DNA from 4 places in the Rahnella sp. PD4 genome. Region 3 is predicted to be linked to each of the others. Evidence: predicted binding sites of a transcription regulator. Region 3 holds the regulator's gene; each other region holds the start of a gene.
The links. Region 3 encodes CRP, which controls carbon source genes, mostly activating them, when cyclic AMP is high. Its sites were predicted from a motif close to ATGTGANNNNNNTCACAT; they were not measured.
Positions count from the first base shown of each region.

Region 1 (5,288 bases), on a different contig from region 3:
GATTTTCTTACCCACATAAAAGCCGGTGCCGACCAGCGCCATTACGGTGGTCACAATCACCAGCAGGTTCTGAATAGTGAAAGCGTTGATCAGCTCCTGCCAAGGCGTAATGGCCACCCCTACCGCGAATAACACCGGATAAGTTACCGCCGTACGGAAGAATTTATACACCGTCATTGAACCGTGCTGAATAGTCGGCGAAACGCCGTTAGCCAGTTTCACCAGCACCGCCGCAAACAACATGCCCACGGGCGCCGGCAGGCCAATCCATTTCTGGCCCAGCATTCCGACCATGTACAACAGGATCGCCAGCAGTGCGCCACAGGCCAGCGCATTGACGCCCGGGTTACCGTTAAATTCCTCAGTACCGCTGCCCATCTTGCCGTTGCCCGACGGCATCAGCTGGCCTTCACCCGTCAGATGTGGATAACGTTTCCCCAGCTGATTCAGCACACCCGCCAGCACAATGGCCGTCAGACCGCCAAGCATAACAATCGGCAGAATGCGCCCAAGCGCCACACCTTGCTCCATATGCAGGATGGTCGCGTAACCCATCGACAGCGGGATTGCGCCTTCTCCTACACCACCGGCCATGATTGGCAGGATCAGGAAAAAGAAGGTTTGCACCGGCGGTAAACCTAAAACCGTGCCCATCGCCATACCGGCGATCATCCCGACAACTTCGCCGCACAGCATCGGCACAAAAATACGCATAAAGCCCTGAATCAACACCTGACGATTCATGCTCATGATGCTGCCGACAATAATGCAGCAAATATAGAGGTAGAGAATATTGGTGGATTTATAAAATTTGACCGTGGAGTCAACAACAACATCCGGCAGCAGACCATAATGCACCATCGCCGAAGGAATAAACGTGGCACAAATCGCCGCGGCCCCCAGTTTCCCTACCACAGGTAAGCGTTTACCGAACTCACCGCAGGCAAAGCCGAAGAAGGCCAGCGTGGCGACCATCACCACGATGTCGCTCGGCAACTTGCCGTTCAGGCAGTCAAGCAGGATCAGTACGCCCGCCAGCAGAAAAAATGGCAGCGGGATGATGCCTATTTTGTAGTTATCAAGAATGTGCCACCATTTTTGTCTGGCTGAAAGGCCGGAGGTTTTCGTTTCTTTGACAGCGATGTAGGAATCGTCGGTTGTGCTCATGACATTGCCTCTTTCTTCGGAAGTCTTTTCTTATTGATGGTCTGAGCATATGAAAACGACCGGTCAGCCGGATGTGAGGTTGTTCAAATTAAAATCGCAGGGATAAAGGTTGTTATGGTGTTTATGGTGTTAATGCACCTTGCTTTATAAGGATTATAAGATTAGTAGTAAAACCCACCCTTAACCCTGTCATTACTGTGTGAAATCATCGCCATTTTAATCTCCTGTTCACAACTCTGCTTCTCTGCGATTACGGCTCACATTTTGCCGTGATAGGCTTATTCAATGTATGTTTTAAGTTCGCCTTGCAGCAGGTCGTATGAAATTCAGATTACCTTTTCAGGTAAAACTCTTTTTATCTCTGGTGGTATTTTCCTGCGTGTTGCTGGCACTGCTGGGGGCGATTTTATTTCATATTATCGACCGCCAGTTGCATCATGATCTCGGTCAGCGTGCCCGGGTTCAGGCCAGCGAGATTGCGCTGATGCCAGGGCTGGCGCAGAAAGTTAAGGCGCGGGATATTTCCGGCATCGCACAGCTTATCCAGCCATTACGCGATAAAAGTGACGCCAGTTATATCGTCATCGGCGACACCCGCGAGCTGCATCTTTATCATTCCGAATCGCCGGATCGCGTAGACCTGCCGATGATTGGCGGTGATAACGCCGGTGTACTGGCCGGTAAAACCATTATTTCTGTGCGTCAGGGCGGCATTGGCGTTTCATTACGCAGCAAAGCCCCGATTCTGGATGCGAATAACCAGGTGATCGGGATTGTTTCGGTCGGTTATCTCACCTCATATATCGACAATATTAATGGCCGCCGTCTGGCGCAGGCCGGTTTATACGGTTTGCTGCTTTTATTATTGTTGTTTATCTTTTCCTGGATGTTTACCCGCAACGTTAAAAGACAGATGTTCTGGCTGGAACCCAAAGATATCGCCCTGCTGGTTCGCCAGCAAAAAGCTTTACTGGAAGCCATGTATGAAGGCGTATTTGCGGTTAACGCTGAAAAGCAGCTGATTTCCATTAACCGGGCTGCGCGTGAATTGCTCGATATCCGCCGGCCCGAAAACGAACTGCTGGGTAAACCCCTGGCGGAGGTGCTTCAGACGCCTCCCGCATTCTTCACGCAAAGCGGCGTCAGTGGAAATAACAGTCAACATGATCAGATTACGGTACTTAATCAGCGCCAGGTGATCGTCAACCGCGTGCCAATCGAACTGGAACCCGGTGCAGAAAGTGGCTGGGTATTCAGTTTCCGCGATAAAAATGACATTAATACGCTGAGCAGCCAGTTGAGTCAGGTGAAACGCTATGCTGATAATCTGCGCATCATGCGCCATGAACAGCTCAACTGGACCGCCACGCTGGCAGGTTTGTTGCAAATGCAGCGTTACGATGACGCCATGCACTATATACAGGCGCAATCGGAAGGCGCACAGGCGGTGCTGGATTTCGTCTCAGCGCGCTTTACCTCACCCGCGCTGTGCGGCCTGCTGCTGGGGAAATACGTCAGCGCGCGTGAAAAAGGCGTCGGGCTGAGTTTCGACCCGGCTTGTCAGCTCACCCGCATTCCGGCAGGCATTAGCGAAACCGAGCTGATGTCCGTAGTCGGTAACTTGCTCGATAACGCCGTGGACGCCACGCTGAAAGCGCTGTCGCCGCCTGCACCGGTTGAATTGTATATTTCCGACAGAAACCAGGAACTGCTGATTGAAGTCGCCGATCAGGGCAACGGTGTGGAAGATGCGCTCAAACCGCACCTGTTTGAACAAGGCGTCACCAGTAAGCCTTCCAGCGGACAGGACGCCACGGGTGCAGAACATGGCATCGGCCTGTATCTGGTTGCCGGTTATGTCCGTCAGGCGGGTGGTAGCATCGAAATATCAGACAACACGCCGCAAGGTACGATATTTTCAGTCTTTATCCCGTACCCGGCTGAAGCGTTAACAGGACAGAACCATGAATAACAGCAGCGCACTTGATGTCGTGATTGTGGAAGATGAGCCGCATCTGGCCGGTCTGCATCGTGATTTTATCGAGCAAAATTTTAATCTGCGCGTGGTGGGCATTGCGGCCACACTGGAACAGGCGCGTTCTCTGCTGCGGCTGCATCAGCCGCGGTTGATCTTGCTGGACAATTATTTGCCCGATGGTCAGGGCGTGGATCTGATCGACAGCCCGTTGCTGAAAAGTGTCGAATGTTCGGTCATTTTCATCACCGCCGCCAGCGACATGCAAACCTGCAGCCAGGCAATGCGCAGTGGCGCGTTCGATTACATTATCAAGCCGGTGTCATTTCATCGCCTGCGCAGTTCACTTGAACGCTTCATGCAACTGGTGCAAACCCTGCGTAATGTCAAAGTTGTTGATCAGCGGGCGCTGGATAAACTGTTTAATCTGCCCGCTACCGACACACCTTCAGCGCCTTCAGCCAAAGGCATTGAGCCGAATACGCTGGAACTGGTTCAGCGTGCGTTCACCACCAAACCTGATGTCAGCTGGTCAGTCGAGCAGGTGGTAGAAGAAGTCGGGATCAGCAAAACGACAGGCCGCCGTTATCTGGAATATTGCGTGGAAATTGGCTTTATCGCCGTGGAGATGCAGTACGGAAATATCGGTCACCCGAGGCGCCTGTATCGCAAAATAGCCGATGGCGGGAAATCTGCGTCATGATGTCCAATTGTGTCGGTTTCCCTGAGCGAATTACCCCCTCCTGCCGGTGTTCTCACCGGCCAATTTCCGGCTTACCCCACCTGTTCAGGCTATTATTTCAGTGCATATTCATGTTTCAGACAACCGGTAAATTTCCGGCTTTCACGCAAATCTGAAATCTCTATTTACACCTGCCAATATGCACCGGCCATCACGCATTAATTTCATTTAAATTACAAAATTCAAACCCGCTAAAACCCCACAAAGAAAAAAGTTATTAATTTTATTAAAATCAAGTAATTAACTATATTCTTAACGGATTACCCTGTCCTTTAATTAGGGGAATAACCTCAAATATTTTCACCCGGAAATTTGTCATTAATTGTCAACGTTCACCGGGCGAAATTAGCCCCTCAAATACCAACAAATACAAAACCTGGAAATCAATCATGATTATTCCCCGGAAACATTGAGACTTGTCTCAGAATTTCGATGTGTTAGGGTATAACGCGTTCACTATTTCGTTACAGGCAAAATCCTATACGGTCCAACACAAAAACTAGACATCGAGCCGATACGGCTATTTATATCCAAGGAATGCACATTGCATGGCAATTAAAATCGAAGTAAAGAATCTTTATAAGGTATTTGGTGAAAATCCGGATCGCGCTTTCAAGATGATTGACGCAGGTAAGGGTAAAGAAGAAATTTTTGAGAAAACCGGTCTTTCACTTGGCGTTAAGAATGCCAGTCTGGCCATTGAAGAAGGCGAGATTTTCGTCATCATGGGGTTATCCGGTTCAGGTAAATCCACCATGGTACGCCTTCTCAATCGTCTGATAGAGCCCACCCGCGGCGAAGTCCTGATCGACGGCGAAGATATCGCCAAAATCTCAGAAGCAAAATTACGCCAGGTACGTCGCAGTAAAATCAGTATGGTGTTTCAGTCCTTTGCGCTGATGCCACACCTGACCGTGTTGAATAACACCGCGTTTGGTATGGAACTGGCCGGCGTGCCGGTGGAAGAGCGCAACGCCAAAGCGATTGACGCATTGCGTCAGGTCGGGCTGGAAAACTATGCCAATTCTTATCCGGATGAATTGTCAGGCGGGATGCGTCAGCGTGTCGGTTTAGCCCGGGCGATGGCCAACAACCCTGACATTTTGCTGATGGATGAAGCCTTCTCCGCACTCGATCCGTTAATTCGTACTGAAATGCAGGATGAGCTGGTGAAGCTTCAGGCTCAGCATCAGCGCACCATCGTGTTCATTTCTCATGATCTGGACGAAGCCATGCGTATCGGTGACCGTATCGCTATTATGCAGGGCGGCGAAGTGGTGCAGGTCGGCACGCCGGAAGACATTCTTAATAATCCGGCCAATGACTACGTTCGCACGTTCTTCCGTGGTGTCGATATCAGTCAGGTCTTCAGCGCCAAAGACATTGCCCGCCGTCGTGGCGCGC
Region 1 is NZ_JBLZQF010000009.1:154,886-160,173, forward strand. Features, by position in the region: gene ACOZIO_RS20205 (2-hydroxycarboxylate transporter family protein) at 1-1,167, opposite strand, end outside; gene ACOZIO_RS20210 (ATP-binding protein) at 1,487-3,139, shown strand; gene ACOZIO_RS20215 (response regulator) at 3,132-3,845, shown strand; gene proV (glycine betaine/L-proline ABC transporter ATP-binding protein ProV) at 4,433-5,288, shown strand, end outside.
Region 1: a site for CRP is predicted at 1,239-1,256, ahead of ACOZIO_RS20205 (2-hydroxycarboxylate transporter family protein). Genes of this name have one in related genera too.

Region 2 (5,288 bases), on a different contig from region 3:
GGCTGGTGGGTAAAGAGCTGGATGAAGAGATTCGCCGTCGTGCGATTTTCGGCGTAGATCTTTCCATCAGCCTTGAGCCGTTACCGGATCCGGATAACCGCCTGACACTCAGCACCACACGTAAAGATCCCCACGGTTTACCTTGCCCGGACATTCATTACGATGTCGGGGATTACGTGCGTAAAGGCGCAGAAGCCGCTCATAAACAACTCGAGCATATCGGTTCCCTGTTTATGGCCGAAGAATTTAATATCACTACCAGCCTGAATGCTAATAACCACATTATGGGCGGCACCATCATGGGCAGTGATCCGAAGGATTCCGTGGTGAACGGCAACTGTCGTACACATGACCACGCTAACCTGTGGTTACCGGGCGGCGGTGCGATCCCGTCTTCCAGTGTGGTAAACAGTACGCTGACCATGGCTGCGCTGGGTCTTAAAGCCGCCGATGACATGGCGAAAAAACTGGCAGGTGCCGCATGAAGACACTTCTCACCGTCTGCCTGCTGAGCGCCGCCTCCGCAGGCTTTACCGCCTGCGCCACGGCAGATGAAACCCAGGCTGCGCTGATCCGTCAGGGCCAGGAAGTGGCCACAGCAGCTGACTGTCAGGCCTGTCACACTGCGCCGGAAGGGGGAAAACCTTTTGCCGGTGGTTATGAAATCCACTCACCGATGGGCACGATTTATACCACCAACATTACGCCATCGAAGCAGTTCGGTATCGGCAACTATACTGAAGAACAGTTCGTCCGCGCAGTGCGTGAAGGCGTTCGTCCTGATGGTGCCAATCTTTATCCGGCCATGCCTTATACCTCTTACAGCCATATGAGCGATGCCGACATGCACGCGCTGTATGTTTACTTCCTGCAAGGGGTAAAGCCGGTCGAGCAACCGAATGTTGAAACCGCCCTGCCGTTCCCGTTCAGCATGCGTATTGCCATGGCGGGCTGGAACATGATTTATCTCGACAGCACGCCGTTTAAGCCGGATACATCGAAAAGTGAGCAATGGAACCGCGGTGCGTATCTGGTCAACGGTGCCGGTCACTGCGATACCTGTCATACGCCACGTAACCTGATGATGGGTTCTGTGACCGATCAACCGCTGGCAGGCGGCATGGTCGGCCCGTGGTATGCCCCCAATATCAGTTCGGATCCGGTCAGCGGTATTGGCAACTGGTCGCAGGCTCAGCTGGTGGAATACCTGAAAACCGGCCGCACCGCCGGGAAAAACCAGGCTGCGGGCGGTATGGCAGAAGCCGTTCAGAACAGCCTGCAATACATGTCGGACAGCGACCTGAACGCGATCGCCTTCTACCTGAAAAACAGCACGCCGGTTCGCGACCCGCGTGATACGCAGGCGGCGGACACCTTCGGTAAACCGGTGAATGTGGAAGAAGGTTTACGCGGCGCACATCCGTTTAATGCGAATAAAACCATCGACAACGGCGCAGCGTTGTTCAGTGGTTATTGCGCCAGTTGTCATCAGCCGGATGGCTCAGGCAGTGAAAATCAGGCTTATCCGTCGCTGTTCAATAATACCGCGACCGGCATGGGCAATGCGTCGAACCTGATTTCAGCCATCCTTTACGGCGTGGATCGTCAGGTCGGTGACCACCATGTGCTGATGCCGAAATTTGGCGTGGGTTCGTATGTCGGTCAGCTCGATGATCAGCAGATTGCTGACATCTCCAACTACGTGCTAAAGAACTACGGTAACGCAGCCATTCAGGTCAGTGCGCACGATGTCGCGGTGTTACGCGCCGGCGGCCCGGTCACATTGCTGGCAAAACTACAGCCGTTCATGGCGCCGGCGATGGTGGCCGGGGTGATTGTACTGCTGGTGCTGATTTTCTGGCTCGGCCGGAAACGCAAAACGAAAGTGGCGTAATCCGCAGACTGAAACGCAAAACGGCCCAAAAGGGCCGTTTTTTTGGGTCCGAACGGCAGAAAGGAGGCTAAAACTACCCTCTTCCCACCAGCGGCATAGCACTCGCCATCACGGTCATGGTCAGTACGTTGGTGTCGAGCGGCAAACCGGCCATAAACGCCACGGCCTCGCCGACGCGTTCCACCGGGATAACCGGTTCTTCAGCAATATGTCCGTCCGCCTGCATCCTGCCTGCCAGCGCTTTATTCCCCATATCCGTTGCTGCATTGCCGATATCAATTTGTCCGCAGGCAATATTAAAGGCACGTCCGTCCAGCGCGGTTGATTTCGTCAGGCCGGTGATCGCATGTTTACTGGCAGTATAGGGTGCGGAATTCGGCCTCGGTGACTGCGCCGAAATCGAACCGTTGTTGATGATACGCCCGCCCTGCGGCGACTGGCGTTTCATCAGCTTAACCGCCGCCTGCGTACACAAAAATGCACCGGTCAGATTGGTATTGATCACCGACAGCCAGTCTTCTACCGGCAGTTCGTCAATGGGTACATCCTTCACGTTATTACCGGCATTATTGAATAACAAATCCAGTCGTCCGAAGGTTTCCTGAATATCTTCAAACAGTGCGGCGACCGATTGCGGACGGGTCACATCCAGCTCACGGGCTACCGCCTGTCCCGGCGCAAACAACGACACAGCCTGCTCCAGTTTTGCCTGATTACGCCCGGCCAGTATCACTTTAAATCCGATAGCTTCCAGCGCTTTTGCAGCACTTAACCCGATGCCGCTCCCGCCGCCTGTCACTAATGCAATTTTGGTGTCTTCAGTGCTCATTTCAGCTCCTTCTACACAGCGGCCAGCATACCGCCATCAATAAACAGCAGATGTCCGTTGACAAAATCAGAGGCTTTGGATGACAGATAGACTGCACCGCCGACCAGCTCTTCCGGATTGCCCCAACGTGCGGCCGGTGTGCGTTTGCACAGCCATTCTGAGAATTCTTTGTTGTCTACCAGCGCCTGTGTCATGTCGGTTTTGAAATAACCCGGCGCGATTCCGTTCACCTGAATATTGTAGCGCGCCAGCTCAACGCACATGCCCCGGGTCAGCATTTTTACCGCGCCTTTCGATGCCGCATAAGGTGTAATGGTGTCACGCCCCAGTTCGCTTTGCATCGAACCGATATTAATGATTTTGCCGTGCCCGCGCGGGATCATGTAACGCGCCACCGCCTGCGACACCAGAAATACGGATTTCTGATTCACGGCAATGACATCGTCCCAGTCTTTTTCCGGAAACTCGGTGAATTTATGGCGGCGCTGGATCCCGGCGTTATTTATCAGTACATCAATGGGCCCGATGGTGCTTTCGATATGCTCAATCGCCTGATTCACCGCCTGACTGCAGGTGACATCAAACGACACCGCATGGGCAATAAAGCCCTCTGCCCGCAGGGCTTCAGCGGCCTTCTGCGTTGATTCCTGTTGGGTGCCGTTGATGATAATTTCTGCACCGTGCTGCGCCAGCCCTTTCGCCAGCAGGAAACCCAGACCGCGCGTCGAGCCGGTAATCAGAATCTTTTTATTATCCAGTGAGAAGAGATTTGTCATGACGTTGGCCTTATTGAATGCTGATTTAAAAAGTTAGCTTCACTACACCGGTTTACTCTGCGCTAAACTGTGATGCAGATCACCTGCCGGAATGTTAAAAAACCCTGTTACTCCCGGTGTGATCATCATCATTTTGGTAACAATCTCCGGCACTTTCTGTTTCAATAATCAGGACTATTTGCAGGCCCAACCAGGAACTTTCCGCATGAGAAACCAGCGCGTGACATTACAGGACATCGCCCAACTGGCGGATGTCACGAAGATGACGGTGAGCCGTTTTCTGCGCACGCCGGAAAAGGTGTCTCCTGAAACCCGTGATCGCATCACGAAGGTCATGGAAGAGGTGGGATATCCGCTGGAAGAAGCCCGCGGACCGGCCAGAGCGCCGCGTATCGGCATTTTAGTGCCGTCGTTTAACAACCAGATTTTCTCGGACTTACTGGCGGGCATTGAGTCGGTCACTTCCGCGCAGGGCTTTCAGACGCTGGTAGTCAATTACGATTACAGCAAAGAACGCGAGGAAGAACACATCATCAATCTGCTCGGTTATCAGCTGGCCGGATTGATCCTCACTGATTCCGTGCATACGCTGAAAGCCGATAAGTACCTGAATGCGGCAGAAATTCCTGTGGCCCAGGTGATGGATCTCGACGACCCGCACGGGCGCATCGCCGTCGGTTTTGATAATCAGCAGGCGGGTTATGATATGGCGAATACCTTGCTCGCCAGCGGCAAAGAACATGTGGTGTATTTCGGTTCGATGTCTGACGCCCGTGACCAGAAGCGTTATCAGGGTTACAGCCGCGCCATGAATGAACGCGGACTGACGCCGGTGCATATCACGCCGAATAAAGTGTCGTCGGTATCTATCGGTGCGGGCATGCTGGCCATGGCGCGTCAGTTATATCCGCAGACCAACGCGATTTTGTGTACCAATGACGATATTGCCGTCGGCGTGTTACAGGAATGTATCAAACTGCGGATCCGCGTCCCGCAGGATATGGCAATTTCCGGTTTTCACGGGCTGGATATCGGTCTGGCAACCACACCATTATTAGCCAGCGTTATCACTCCGCGCTTTGAAATGGGGAAAGTGGTGGCGGAGATATTGCTTAAAAAAATCAGAAACCTGCCCACGATCGAACGCGTGGATTTGCATTACCGGATCTCCCTCGGCGGCACCATTTAACTCTCCTTTTCCCTCTATTTCCCCCCTGCGGACCTGCACACAAACTCCGGTGCAGGATCACGTAAGTGGTAACACCTTTTCTTAACATAATTCAACGTGACGTCTGTCACGAAATACTTTCCTCAAAATGCTTTTATTAAGTCATCGCCGAAAGACGAGATATTTAATAAAACGTCGCATTGAACATGCTCTAAATAATTCAGATTACAGGAAGGCGGCAAGAGCGTTAATCCCCGGGAACTGAAACAAGTCAGTGACCGGCGTTAGCGGGTGCGGACAACGCATCTGTAGCCTGAAGTATGACGAGCATCACCGAGGAGCACAGAATGGATAATAAGATTCCTAAGGCACGCTGGCTGCGCGTAATAACGCCAATTCTTATTGCTTGCATTATTTCCTTCATGGACAGGGTCAATATTAGTTTTGCTATGCCTGGCGGCATGGATGCCGAATTAGGAATTACCGCTTCAATGGCCGGTCTGGCCGCCGGTATTTTCTTTATCGGGTATTTATTCCTGCAGGTTCCGGGCGGCAGTCTGGCAGTACATGGCAGCGGACGAAAATTTATCGCCTGCTCTCTGGTTGCCTGGGCAATTATTT
Region 2 is NZ_JBLZQF010000002.1:465,905-471,192, forward strand. Features, by position in the region: gene ACOZIO_RS06810 (GMC family oxidoreductase) at 1-485, shown strand, start outside; gene ACOZIO_RS06815 (c-type cytochrome) at 482-1,894, shown strand; gene ACOZIO_RS06820 (SDR family oxidoreductase) at 1,968-2,723, opposite strand; gene idnO (gluconate 5-dehydrogenase) at 2,735-3,499, opposite strand; gene ACOZIO_RS06830 (LacI family DNA-binding transcriptional regulator) at 3,705-4,688, shown strand; gene ACOZIO_RS06835 (MFS transporter) at 5,015-5,288, shown strand, end outside.
Region 2: a site for CRP is predicted at 3,616-3,633, ahead of idnO (gluconate 5-dehydrogenase). Genes of this name have one in related genera too.

Region 3 (5,288 bases):
CCGCAGCAGGCGCGCAATGCGGCTGAAATGGTAATAACAAAACTGGCCAACCGGATTGTCCGGATTACGCGCGGCGATTTTCTCCAGCGCAGCCAGCTCATTGGCCATGGTAAAGCGCTCAGATAAACGGTGATAAAGAATATCGCCGGCAATCACCCGAAGACGGGTGGAAATCACCTGCGCATTGCGGCGGATTACCGCTTCTGCATGGCTTTCCTCAACCAGTTTCTGTACTTCCTCCGGCTGATGCAGGCTGACGGTAATGTGCTCCTGCAAATCGAGAGCAACCTGAAAAAGCTGAAACAGTCGCTTATGGTGATGATGATGTCCGTGTTGTGGCAGCATGTGTAATTGCTGATAAAGCAGGGCAATCAGATCGATAACCTGCTGCTGACGGGTAAGTAATGGCGGCAACGCCGTCTCGGGATCGGTATGTTGCGTCAGCAGACTGTACTTGGCCTCGAAATAATCCGCGAGTTGCAGATAAAGCTGGCTGAGCGTTTCGCGCATAGGCTGTTCTTGCGAAATACGAAACCACACCCAGTTAAACACCCCGTACCAGGCTGTGCCTGCTGCGAACAGCACCGGTGCCTGCCACATCGGGCGCACGCCGACCATACTCAGTGTGAAAATAGTGGCTACCAGCGCGCCGGGTAACAGGCGCGCATGTAACGGGCTGATTTCACCGGTAACGCCGAGCAATAACGCCAGCGATAGCATGATCAGCGGCAGCGGAACGTGCCAGTTTTCCAGCATCAGTTGCAGCAGAATACTGCTCACGGCAAACAGTGAACCGCCGACGATCAGACGTTTGAAAAAGCGTTTGTGCGGGGTATCCAGACCGGCGATGTTACAGCAGGCCGGGCAGAGGGAAAACAGCAGACCCATTTGCAAGTTGCCAAACAGCCAGCAAATGCCAACAGGCAGGCACAACACCAGCGTCTGGCGCAGCGCGTAATTCACTTCAGGATGGTAAAACAGTTTTCGCCATAACGTCATGGGTAAAGCTTAGCCCATAAAAAAGGCGCGACAGTATTCTGCCGCGCCAATTTTCGAGGGATTAACGTGTGCCGTAAACGACAATCGTTTTCCCGTGTGCGGAGATCAGGCTCTGATCTTCCAGCATTTTGAGGATTCGTCCGACTGTTTCACGTGAACAACCGACGATTTGGCCAATTTCCTGACGGGTAATCTTGATTTGCATCCCGTCCGGATGGGTCATTGCATCAGGCTGTTTAGCCAGGTTGAGCAACGTTTGAGCGATACGACCGGTTACGTCGAGGAAGGCAAGGTTGCCGACTTTCTCTGACGTCACTTGCAGACGGTTGGCCATCTGCGCGGAGAGACGCATCAGAATATCCGGGTTAACCTGAATCAGCTGGCGGAACTTTTTATACGAAATTTCAGCCACTTCACAGGCAGTTTTAGCACGTACCCAGGCACTACGTTCCTGACCTTCTTCGAAGAGTCCCAGCTCACCGATGAAGTCACCTTGGTTAAGGTAGGACAGTATCATTTCCTTGCCTTCTTCATCTTTAATCAGGACAGCAACTGACCCTTTCACGATGTAGTAAAGCGTTTCGGCTTTTTCACCCTGGTGAATCAGCGTACTTTTAGAAGGATACTTATGTATATGACAGTGAGACAGGAACCATTCAAGAGTCGGGTCTGTTTGTGGCTTGCCGAGAACCATTAGCTATTATCCTCTGTTGTTATCGCTGCCCAAAATCACAGGGCTCAGAGTTCCCTGTATGGCACTTCAAATCCAAAGCGCCCTTTCAGCATATAACTCCCCAGAAATGCTGCAAGCGGATGTCGGAGTGCAACAGCCTGTTTATTGCTGTTAACACCGTGGGTTCTGTTCTTAAACCGCAAAAACCGTCACCGCAATTTACTGGAAAGTATGTTTCGGCTTTGTTTGTAGCACAGGTTTGAGATGCTGTCTTCTGTTGTCTCGCTTCAGCATGATGGCGATCGGGTTACGTTGCCAGATTTTGGTCTAAAGGGTACTCTGAGAGCAGATTTCTAAAAGTTTATTCACCGGGAGAATAGTTCATGCACGCACGTGTCAAATGGGTTGAAGGGCTGACCTTTTTAGGTGAGTCAGCGTCGGGTCATCAGATTTCAATGGATGGTAACGCGGGCGATAAAGCCCCAAGCCCGATGGAAATGTTACTGATGTCCGCAGGCGGCTGCAGTGCAATTGACGTGGTATCTATTTTACAGAAAGGCCGTAATGACGTGCGTGATTGTGAAGTGAAGCTGACTTCACAACGCCGCGAAGAAGCGCCGCGTCTGTTCACGCATATCAATCTGCATTTTATCGTCACCGGTAAGGATCTGACCGATAAGATTGTTGAACGTGCGGTCAGCCTTTCTGCCGAAAAATACTGTTCAGTGTCTCTGATGTTGGGTAAAGCGGCCACCATCACCCACAGCTTTGAAGTGATTGCAGCGGAATAAAGTTTACTCGATTTTCTTACCTTCCATCAGGCGCTGCACCAGTGGCGCCATGATCAGCTCCATTGCCAGCCCCATTTTCCCACCTGGTACCACCAGCGTTTTGATGTGCGAGATAAATGACCCCTGCAACATTGCCAGCAGATAGGGGAAATCGATGTCGTCCAGTCCCTGGAAATGGATCACCACAAAGCTTTCATCCAGTGACGGAATGGCTTTTGCTGCGAACGGGTTTGAGGTGTCGATAGTCGGCACACGCTGGAAGTTGATGTGGGTGCGGGAAAACTGCGGCGTAATGTAGCTGATATAATCATCCATCGAACGCACGACGGAATCCATCACTGCTTCACGTGAATGGCCACGCTCCCCGGTATCGCGCACCAGTTTCTGGATCCACTCCAGGTTAACGATAGGCACAACGCCGACCAGCAAATCGACCTGGGCGGCGACATCAATTTTGTCTGTCACTACACCGCCGTGCAGGCCTTCATAGAATAAGATATCCGTTGGTTCCGGCAACGCCTGCCATGGCGTAAACGTGCCCGGCACCTGATTATAGGGAACCGCTTCGTCATAAGTATGCAAATACTTACGTGAACGGCCGGTGCCGGTTTTGCCATATTCGATAAAGCTTTTTTCCAGCAAACCAAAGTCATTGGCTTCCGGCCCGAAATAACTGATGTGGCGCCCGAGATCGCGTGCCTTACGGATCGCCGCATCCATTTCAGGACGGGTGAAATGGTGAAAACTGTCGCCTTCCAGCTCCGCAGCGCGTAAGCCAAGCTGTTGAAATATTTTACGAAACGCCACGCTGGTGGTCGTGGTGCCTGCACCGCTCGAACCGGTAACGGCAATAACAGGATGTTTGGCTGACATAAATGCTTTTCTCCAGAAAGGGGATACAGGCTGGCGTGACGCGGTCTTTTCTGTGGTTGAAAATGTAGTGCCGTGCTGCGCATAATTAAGCCTATTGTTACCATATTTATTCGCGAAGTGACAGGTTGTCACAACCTGCTTTCGAGCGGCTCTACCCGTCCTGCGGCACTTCTTCCTGCCCGGCGCGGAACTGACCGCGTGGCATAATATTCAGCGTTTCATGCAACTCTGACCATACCAGCACAATATCACCGCTTTTCAGCTGACGTTTCACGTCATCGACTTTTTGTTCCAGCGATCTTTCCTGCTCGCCGTAATCGGTGCCTTCGCGCAATACGAAGGATTCCACCACGCTGGTGAGCAGTTCAGGATCCAGTTCCTGCCAGGGAATAATCACTCTGTTTTTTCCTTAGTCTTATTTTCTAAATAGGGGGCGATCCAGGCCGGAATGCGTTGTTCCAGCCACATTTGGGGGTTACGTAAGCTGCCGGACACAAAGCCGACATGTCCGCCATGTTCCGTTAACTGATATTCCACGCAATCCGGTAAATCTTCTGCTTTCGGGATGACGTCGGGTGTCATAAACGGATCGTCTTTGGCGTGGATAATCAGCAGGGGGGTTCTGACCTGTGCCAGTAACGGCAGACCGCTGCACCGGCGGTAATAATCCAGCGCGTCGGTAAATCCGTGCGCTTTTGAGGTAATAGCATCGTCAAATTCACGAAGACGACGCATGGCTTTCAGTTGCGCCAGCGTGACGGGCAATGTCCCAGGGTATTTTGCCAGCTTACGCGAGGCATTGCCTTTGAGCTGACCGAGCAGATAGTGCTGATAAATCCGTGATGAACCGCGTTCCAGCCGGTAAGCGCAAGGTTCCAGCATCAGCGGTGCGGAGACCACCACGGCGGCGCTCAACGTACAATTTTCGCCTTCCTGCCCGAGATAACACGTCAACATATTGCCGCCGAGTGACACACCTACCGCGCCGGTCGGGACTTCGCCATAGGTCTCATTGAGCCAGTGAATGAAAAAGCGGGCATCTTCGGTTTCACCGGAATGATAAATACGCAGCAGCTTATTAGGTTCACCGCCGCATCCGCGGAAATGCATGACCACACCAAGCCAGCCTTTGTCTTTCCACGCCTGCAATAAGCCGTGCGCATACGGGCTGTAAAAGCTGCCTTCCAGGCCGTGAAACAGGATCATGCGAGGTTTATGTCGCGCCTGTGCCGGATCTTCACTCCAGGCTAAATCCAGAAAATCGCCGTCCGGCGTATCCAGCCTTTGCCAGTGAGGTTTAAGTGTTGCATGCCGTCTTATCAGTCGCGGGAGTAGCGTCTGGATGTGCGGATTACTGGCCCCGCGTAAGGGGCGAAAGGTTTCAACCATAAGATGAATAAATTTCTCTTAAGAGGCTCTTGTGCGATCAATATCACGCTGTTAGCTTCAATGCTATCGCACATCTTTCGGGTCGGAGAACCCAAATTAAATGGAACCTGGTTTATTTTTATCGATGCTTGGATTTTTATGGGTCGCCGCCATTACCCCCGGCCCGAACAATATGTTACTCACCACGTCTGGCGCTAACTTTGGGTTCTTCCGTTCACTTTGGCTGATGGTCGGCATTATGCTTGGTATGCAAAGTATTTTGCTGCTGGTGGCCTTTGGTGTCGGCGGTCTCATCACGATTTATCCTGCGTTACACCTGTTTCTCAAAATCGCCGGTAGCCTGTATCTGCTGTGGCTGGCGTGGAAGATTGCAACGTCTGCCTATGAAAAACTGGAAACCGGTGCGCCGCCGCCAAAACCGATCCGTTTGTATCAGGGCTGGTTGCTGCAATTTCTTAATCCGAAAGCCTGGCTGATGGGACTGGGTGCGGTCGCGAGCTTCAGTCTGGCGGGCGCCGCCTATAATCCTTCGATTGCCGGTATCAGCCTTGGGATGTTCCTGG
Region 3 is NZ_JBLZQF010000005.1:12,741-18,028, reverse strand. Features, by position in the region: gene ACOZIO_RS14140 (YccS/YhfK family putative transporter) at 1-999, opposite strand, end outside; gene crp (cAMP-activated global transcriptional regulator CRP) at 1,061-1,693, opposite strand; gene ACOZIO_RS14130 (OsmC family protein) at 2,056-2,463, shown strand; gene ACOZIO_RS14125 (phosphoribulokinase) at 2,467-3,336, opposite strand; gene ACOZIO_RS14120 (YheU family protein) at 3,488-3,733, opposite strand; gene ACOZIO_RS14115 (hydrolase) at 3,730-4,725, opposite strand; gene ACOZIO_RS14110 (LysE family translocator) at 4,826-5,288, shown strand, end outside.

Region 4 (5,288 bases), on a different contig from region 3:
ATCTCGAAGCGGTCATTGCGCCGGAAATTTCCGCCACAGTGGGCGTCGCGACGGCATTTGTTATCAATCCGGTGGTCGGGGTTGCCGTTTTCGCTGCCAGTAAAGTGCTGGCACCGTTGTGGAATAAAATCTCGCTTATCCGCTATCAGATTGACGGCACCATCGCCGAACCTCGTATTAACGAAATTCTGCGTAAACCCGTTGAACATCCAAAAGTGGCCGCTGCGCAGTAATGCTTCGGGTGAAGGTGGCAGGAAACCTCTTTCGTGCTGTGTTAGGCTGTTAATAACCTTGTAACAATGGATTGTCTTGCGGGCAGACTGTGTAAACCTCAGTCTGCCTGCCGGACTTTCGTCTAAAAGAGAGTGAACATCTATGAGTCTGGCCTTAGTCAGTGAGCAGTTACTAACTGCTAATAATCTGAGTCATCAGGATCTGTTTTCCATTTTGGGCCAGTTGTCTGAACGTCGTCTCGATTATGCCGATCTCTTTTTCCAGTCCAGCTTCCACGAAGCCTGGGTGATCGAAGACAGCATCATCAAAGACGGTTCTTACAATATCGATCAGGGTGTCGGTGTCCGTGCGGTAAGCGGTGAAAAAACCGGTTTTGCCTATGCTGACCAAATCACGCTCAATGCCCTGAATCTCAGCGCAACAGCGGCCCGCAGTATTGTCCGCGAACAGGGCAATGGCAAAGCGCATATGCTGGGTGAAATTGCCTACAAATCTCTTTATTCTCCGCTGGATCCGCTGCAAAGCCTGCCGCGTGAAGCAAAAATCGAACTGCTGCACCGCGTCGACAAGATTGCCCGTGCGGCCGATAAGCGCGTGCAGGAAGTCAGTGCCAGCATCACCGGCGTGTATGAACATGTGCTGGTGGCTGCCACTGACGGTACGCTGGCGGCAGATATTCGCCCGCTGGTGCGCCTGTCCGTAAGCGTTCTGGTTGAACAGGACGGACGTCGTGAGCGTGGCTCCAGTGGCGGCGGCGGTCGTGTCGGTTATGATTACTTCCTCGAAACCGTGAACGGTGAAGTGCGCGCGGAAGCCTTTGCCCGTGATGCTGTACGTATGGCATTGCTGAACCTGACGGCAGTCGCCGCACCGGCTGGCGGCATGCCTGTTGTGCTGGGTTCCGGCTGGCCGGGTGTGCTGTTGCATGAGGCGGTAGGTCACGGTCTGGAAGGTGACTTTAACCGTCGCGGGACCTCGGTATTTAGCGGTCAGATGGGCAAGCGTGTGGCCTCTGAACTGTGTACCGTGGTGGATGATGGTACGCTGCCGGGTCTGCGTGGTTCACTGGCGATTGATGATGAGGGTGTGCCGGGTCAGTACAATGTGCTGATCGAAAATGGTGTGTTGAAAGGCTATATGCAGGACAAGCTGAATGCGCGTCTGATGGGGGTTTCGCCGACCGGTAACGGCCGTCGCGAATCCTACGCACATCTGCCGATGCCGCGTATGACCAATACCTATATGCTGGCCGGGAAATCAACGCCGGAAGATATCATCAGTAGCGTGGAATATGGCCTGTATGCGCCCAACTTCGGCGGGGGGCAGGTGGATATCACCTCGGGTAAATTCGTGTTCTCGACGTCCGAAGCGTATCTGATCGAAAAAGGCCGCATCACCAAACCGGTGAAAGGCGCGACGCTGATCGGCTCGGGCATTGAAGCAATGCAACAGATTTCCATGGTCGGCAACGATCTGGCGATCGATAAAGGGGTTGGCGTGTGCGGTAAAGAAGGTCAGAGCCTGCCGGTCGGGGTCGGTCAGCCCACCCTGAAGCTGGATAATCTGACCGTCGGCGGCACTGCGTAGTAGAAGATTATTTCGGTGTTATCCCTCCCCTTTCACACGGGGAGGTTTAATTCCACTGTGTGACTTTTATCCCCTGCCGGTATCCCTGATACACCTTGCTCACCCGTTTGAAATAATCCGTCAGATAATCAATACAGACCTGGACCTTCAGCGGCAGTTTGTCCTTTTGGGTATACAGCGCGTAAACCGGCCGCGGATCAGACTGATAGCTCCTGAACAGAATTTCCACTTCACCGGCATTGATCTCTTCAATGACCCACATCAGCGGCACATACGCGATACCGACACCGGCTTTCAGCCAGCGGATCATGGTCTGCGAATCGTTGGTGACGAAGCGGCCCTGCGGAGTAATGCGGGTCGAAATACCTTCGGGGGCGATCAGTTCAAATTCGCTGTCCGGGCGGACGCTGTACTCCAGCCATGAGAAATTCACCATATCTGCCGGTTTCTCCGGCGTCCCGTGCTGCGCCAGATAACTGTGTGCCGCGCATACCACCATCGGCATTGAGCCCAGGCGGGTGCAGAACAGACTGGAGTCTTGCAACGCACCCACGCGGATGACCATGTCCAGCCCGTCGGCGATAAGATCCGGTGCCGGAATGCCGGTCACCAGATTCACCGTCAGGCCGGGGTATTCAGTGAGCATTTCGGCGGTCATCGCAGCAAGAACATTTTGTGCCATTGTCGATGAGCTGCCGATGCGTAATGTGCCGGTCGGGGTGTTGTTGAAGGCATACAATTGTTCATGTACTTCGCGCACATCGTGCAACATTTTCCGGCAACCCTGATAGTAAAGCTTACCGGCTTCCGTCAGGCCAAGACTGCGGGTGCTGCGGTTTAGCAGTTTGATTTGTAAATCATTTTCCAGCTTTGAGATCGTCTGACTGATGGCGGAAACGCTCATGTCGAGGCGTCGTGCGGCCGCAGTAAAGGAGCCGCTTTCCACTACCTGAGCAAAGATCGACATGCGTTTTAATCGGTCCATTGTTAACTCTGGCTTAAAAGTGATTTAGATCACAGAACGTTGATTAGTTGATAATAAGCACGCTAATATACCCTTCCGGGCGATAAAGCTCAGGTTTCAGTTTTCCTGACATCATGCTTACCTTCGCACACTTCCCTGGCAACTTTGCAGCTTCATTGCTCTGCTCCCGTTGAATTATTTTTCATCGGGGTCGCGTGCCGTTGCCTAAAATAATAAATAATGCGTGCGCGGGACGTTATGCGTTTGTCCGTCGTAATAATGTAAGGAATTTTTGATGAGTTTGCTTCCGGTAATGGTGATTTTCGGATTGTCGTTTCCTCCGGTGTTTTTTGAAATACTGTTGGCGCTGGTGGTATTTTTTCTGCTGCGGCGTGTATTGCAACCCACCGGAATTTACGACTTTGTCTGGCACCCGGCGTTGTTCAACACAGCTTTGTACTGCTGTCTTTTCTACCTGATCTCCTGCATGTTCGTCTGAGGGCGTTGTGAAAAATTTCTCCATAAAAATAATACGTTACACAATAACGTTGATTCTTGTCGTGCTGGCTGTCATCGCAATCTTCAAAGCCTGGGCGTTCTATACAGAATCTCCATGGACCCGTGATGCCAAATTTACCGCTGACGTGGTGTCTATCGCGCCCGATGTCACCGGTCTGATTACCGATGTGCCGGTGGTTGATAACCAACTGGTGAAGAAAGGCCAGGTGCTGTTCAAAATCGACCAGCCGCGCTACCAGCAGGCGCTGGACGAAGCGAGCGCTGACGTCGCGTATTACCAGGCGCTGGTTTCTGAGAAAAAGCGCGAAGCCGGACGCCGTGTGAAACTGGGCGTTCAGGCCATGTCGCAGGAAGAAATCGATCAGGCAAATAACGTGTTGCAAACCGCTCAACATCAGATGGCGAAAGCGCAGGCTGCACGGGATCTGGCGGTGCTGGATCTGGAACGTACGGTGGTGGTGGCACCTGCCGACGGCTGGGTCACTAACCTGACCGTCCATCCGGGTAACTACATCAACCGTGGCTCGACTGCCGTGGCGCTGGTGAAGAAAAATTCCTTCTATATTCTTGCCTATCTTGAAGAAACCAAACTGTCCGGGCTGAAAAAAGGTGACCGTGCGGAAATCACGCCGCTCGGCAGCAACCGCATCATGCACGGTACAGTCGACAGCGTAGCGGCCGCGGTGACAAACAGTTCTTCTTCTGCGGCGACCAACGGTCTGGCGACTATCGACAGCAACCTCGAATGGGTGCGCCTGGCGCAGCGTGTGCCGGTGAAAATCCTGCTTGATGCCGAAGATCAGCAACATCCTTATCCGGCAGGTACCACGGCGACGGTGGTGATTACCGGCAGCCATGACCGTAAACAAGATGAAGGATCCCCGTTCCTTCGCCTCCTGCATCGTCTGAGAGAGTTTGGTTAAGGCCGGAAAGATGAATAGCGTACTTATCCCGCGTGTGCGTTTTGCCTGCAAGCTGACGTTCGCGATCCTGGGCGCACTGGTTCTCGGCTTTTATCTGCAACTCGAAACCCCGCGCTGGTCGGCCATGACCGCCGCCATAGTGACATCCGGCCCTGCGCTGGCCGCGGGGGGAGAACCCTTTGCCGGTGCTATTCGTCATCGTGGTTTTCTGCGTGTTATCGGCACTTTTATCGGCTGTATCGCGGCGCTGGTGATCGTGATTGCCACCGCCCGCGCGCCGGTTGTTATGCTGTTGCTGTGCTGCATCTGGGCGGGCGTGTGCACCTGGTGGTCATCGCTGGTGCGTATTGAGAACTCGTATGCGCTGGGGCTGGCCGGGTATACCGCGCTGATTATTGTGGTGACGTCCGCCAGTTCACCCCTGCAAACGCCGCAGTTTGCGGTTGAGCGTTGCAGTGAAATCGTGATCGGGATTTGTTGCGCCATCGTCGCTGACCTGCTGTTCTCTCCCCGTTCTATTAAAAAAGATATCGACCGTGCCGTCAGCCAGCTGATGTTGGATCAGTTTGCGCTGATGCGGATTTGCGTGAACAGCGGGACGAAGGAAGATATCGATAAGTCCTGGAATAATCTGGTAAAAAGCACGACTGCGCTGAACGGTATGCGTGGCAGCCTGATGATGGAATCTTCGCGCTGGCAGCGATGCAATCGTCGCCTGAAAGCGCTGCACAGCACCTCCCTGAGCATGATCACGCAGGCTTGTGAAACCTATCTGATTTTACAAAACTCACCGGATCGGATTTCGCCTGAACTGAAGGCGTTGTTTGCTGAACCCGCTGAAAACGTGGCGGATGTACACCGCAGGCTGAAGCAGTTGCGCCAGATAATTACCGGCATGCACAGTGATAACGTGCTCATGACGGTCAGCGCCTGGACCGGTGCCGGCACCCGTGCGCTGTTGCTGATGAAAGGCATCCAGACCAACAGCAGTATCAGCGCCACAGAAAACGGTGTGCTTGACGGCGAAGTGGTGGTGCGGCCTGTTTCGGCAGAACGTCACC
Region 4 is NZ_JBLZQF010000007.1:128,350-133,637, reverse strand. Features, by position in the region: gene yhdP (AsmA2 domain-containing protein YhdP) at 1-233, shown strand, start outside; gene tldD (metalloprotease TldD) at 376-1,821, shown strand; gene aaeR (HTH-type transcriptional activator AaeR) at 1,868-2,806, opposite strand; gene aaeX (p-hydroxybenzoic acid efflux pump operon protein AaeX) at 3,081-3,284, shown strand; gene aaeA (p-hydroxybenzoic acid efflux pump subunit AaeA) at 3,292-4,227, shown strand; gene aaeB (p-hydroxybenzoic acid efflux pump subunit AaeB) at 4,238-5,288, shown strand, end outside.
Region 4: a site for CRP is predicted at 2,824-2,841, ahead of aaeR (HTH-type transcriptional activator AaeR). Genes of this name have one in related genera too.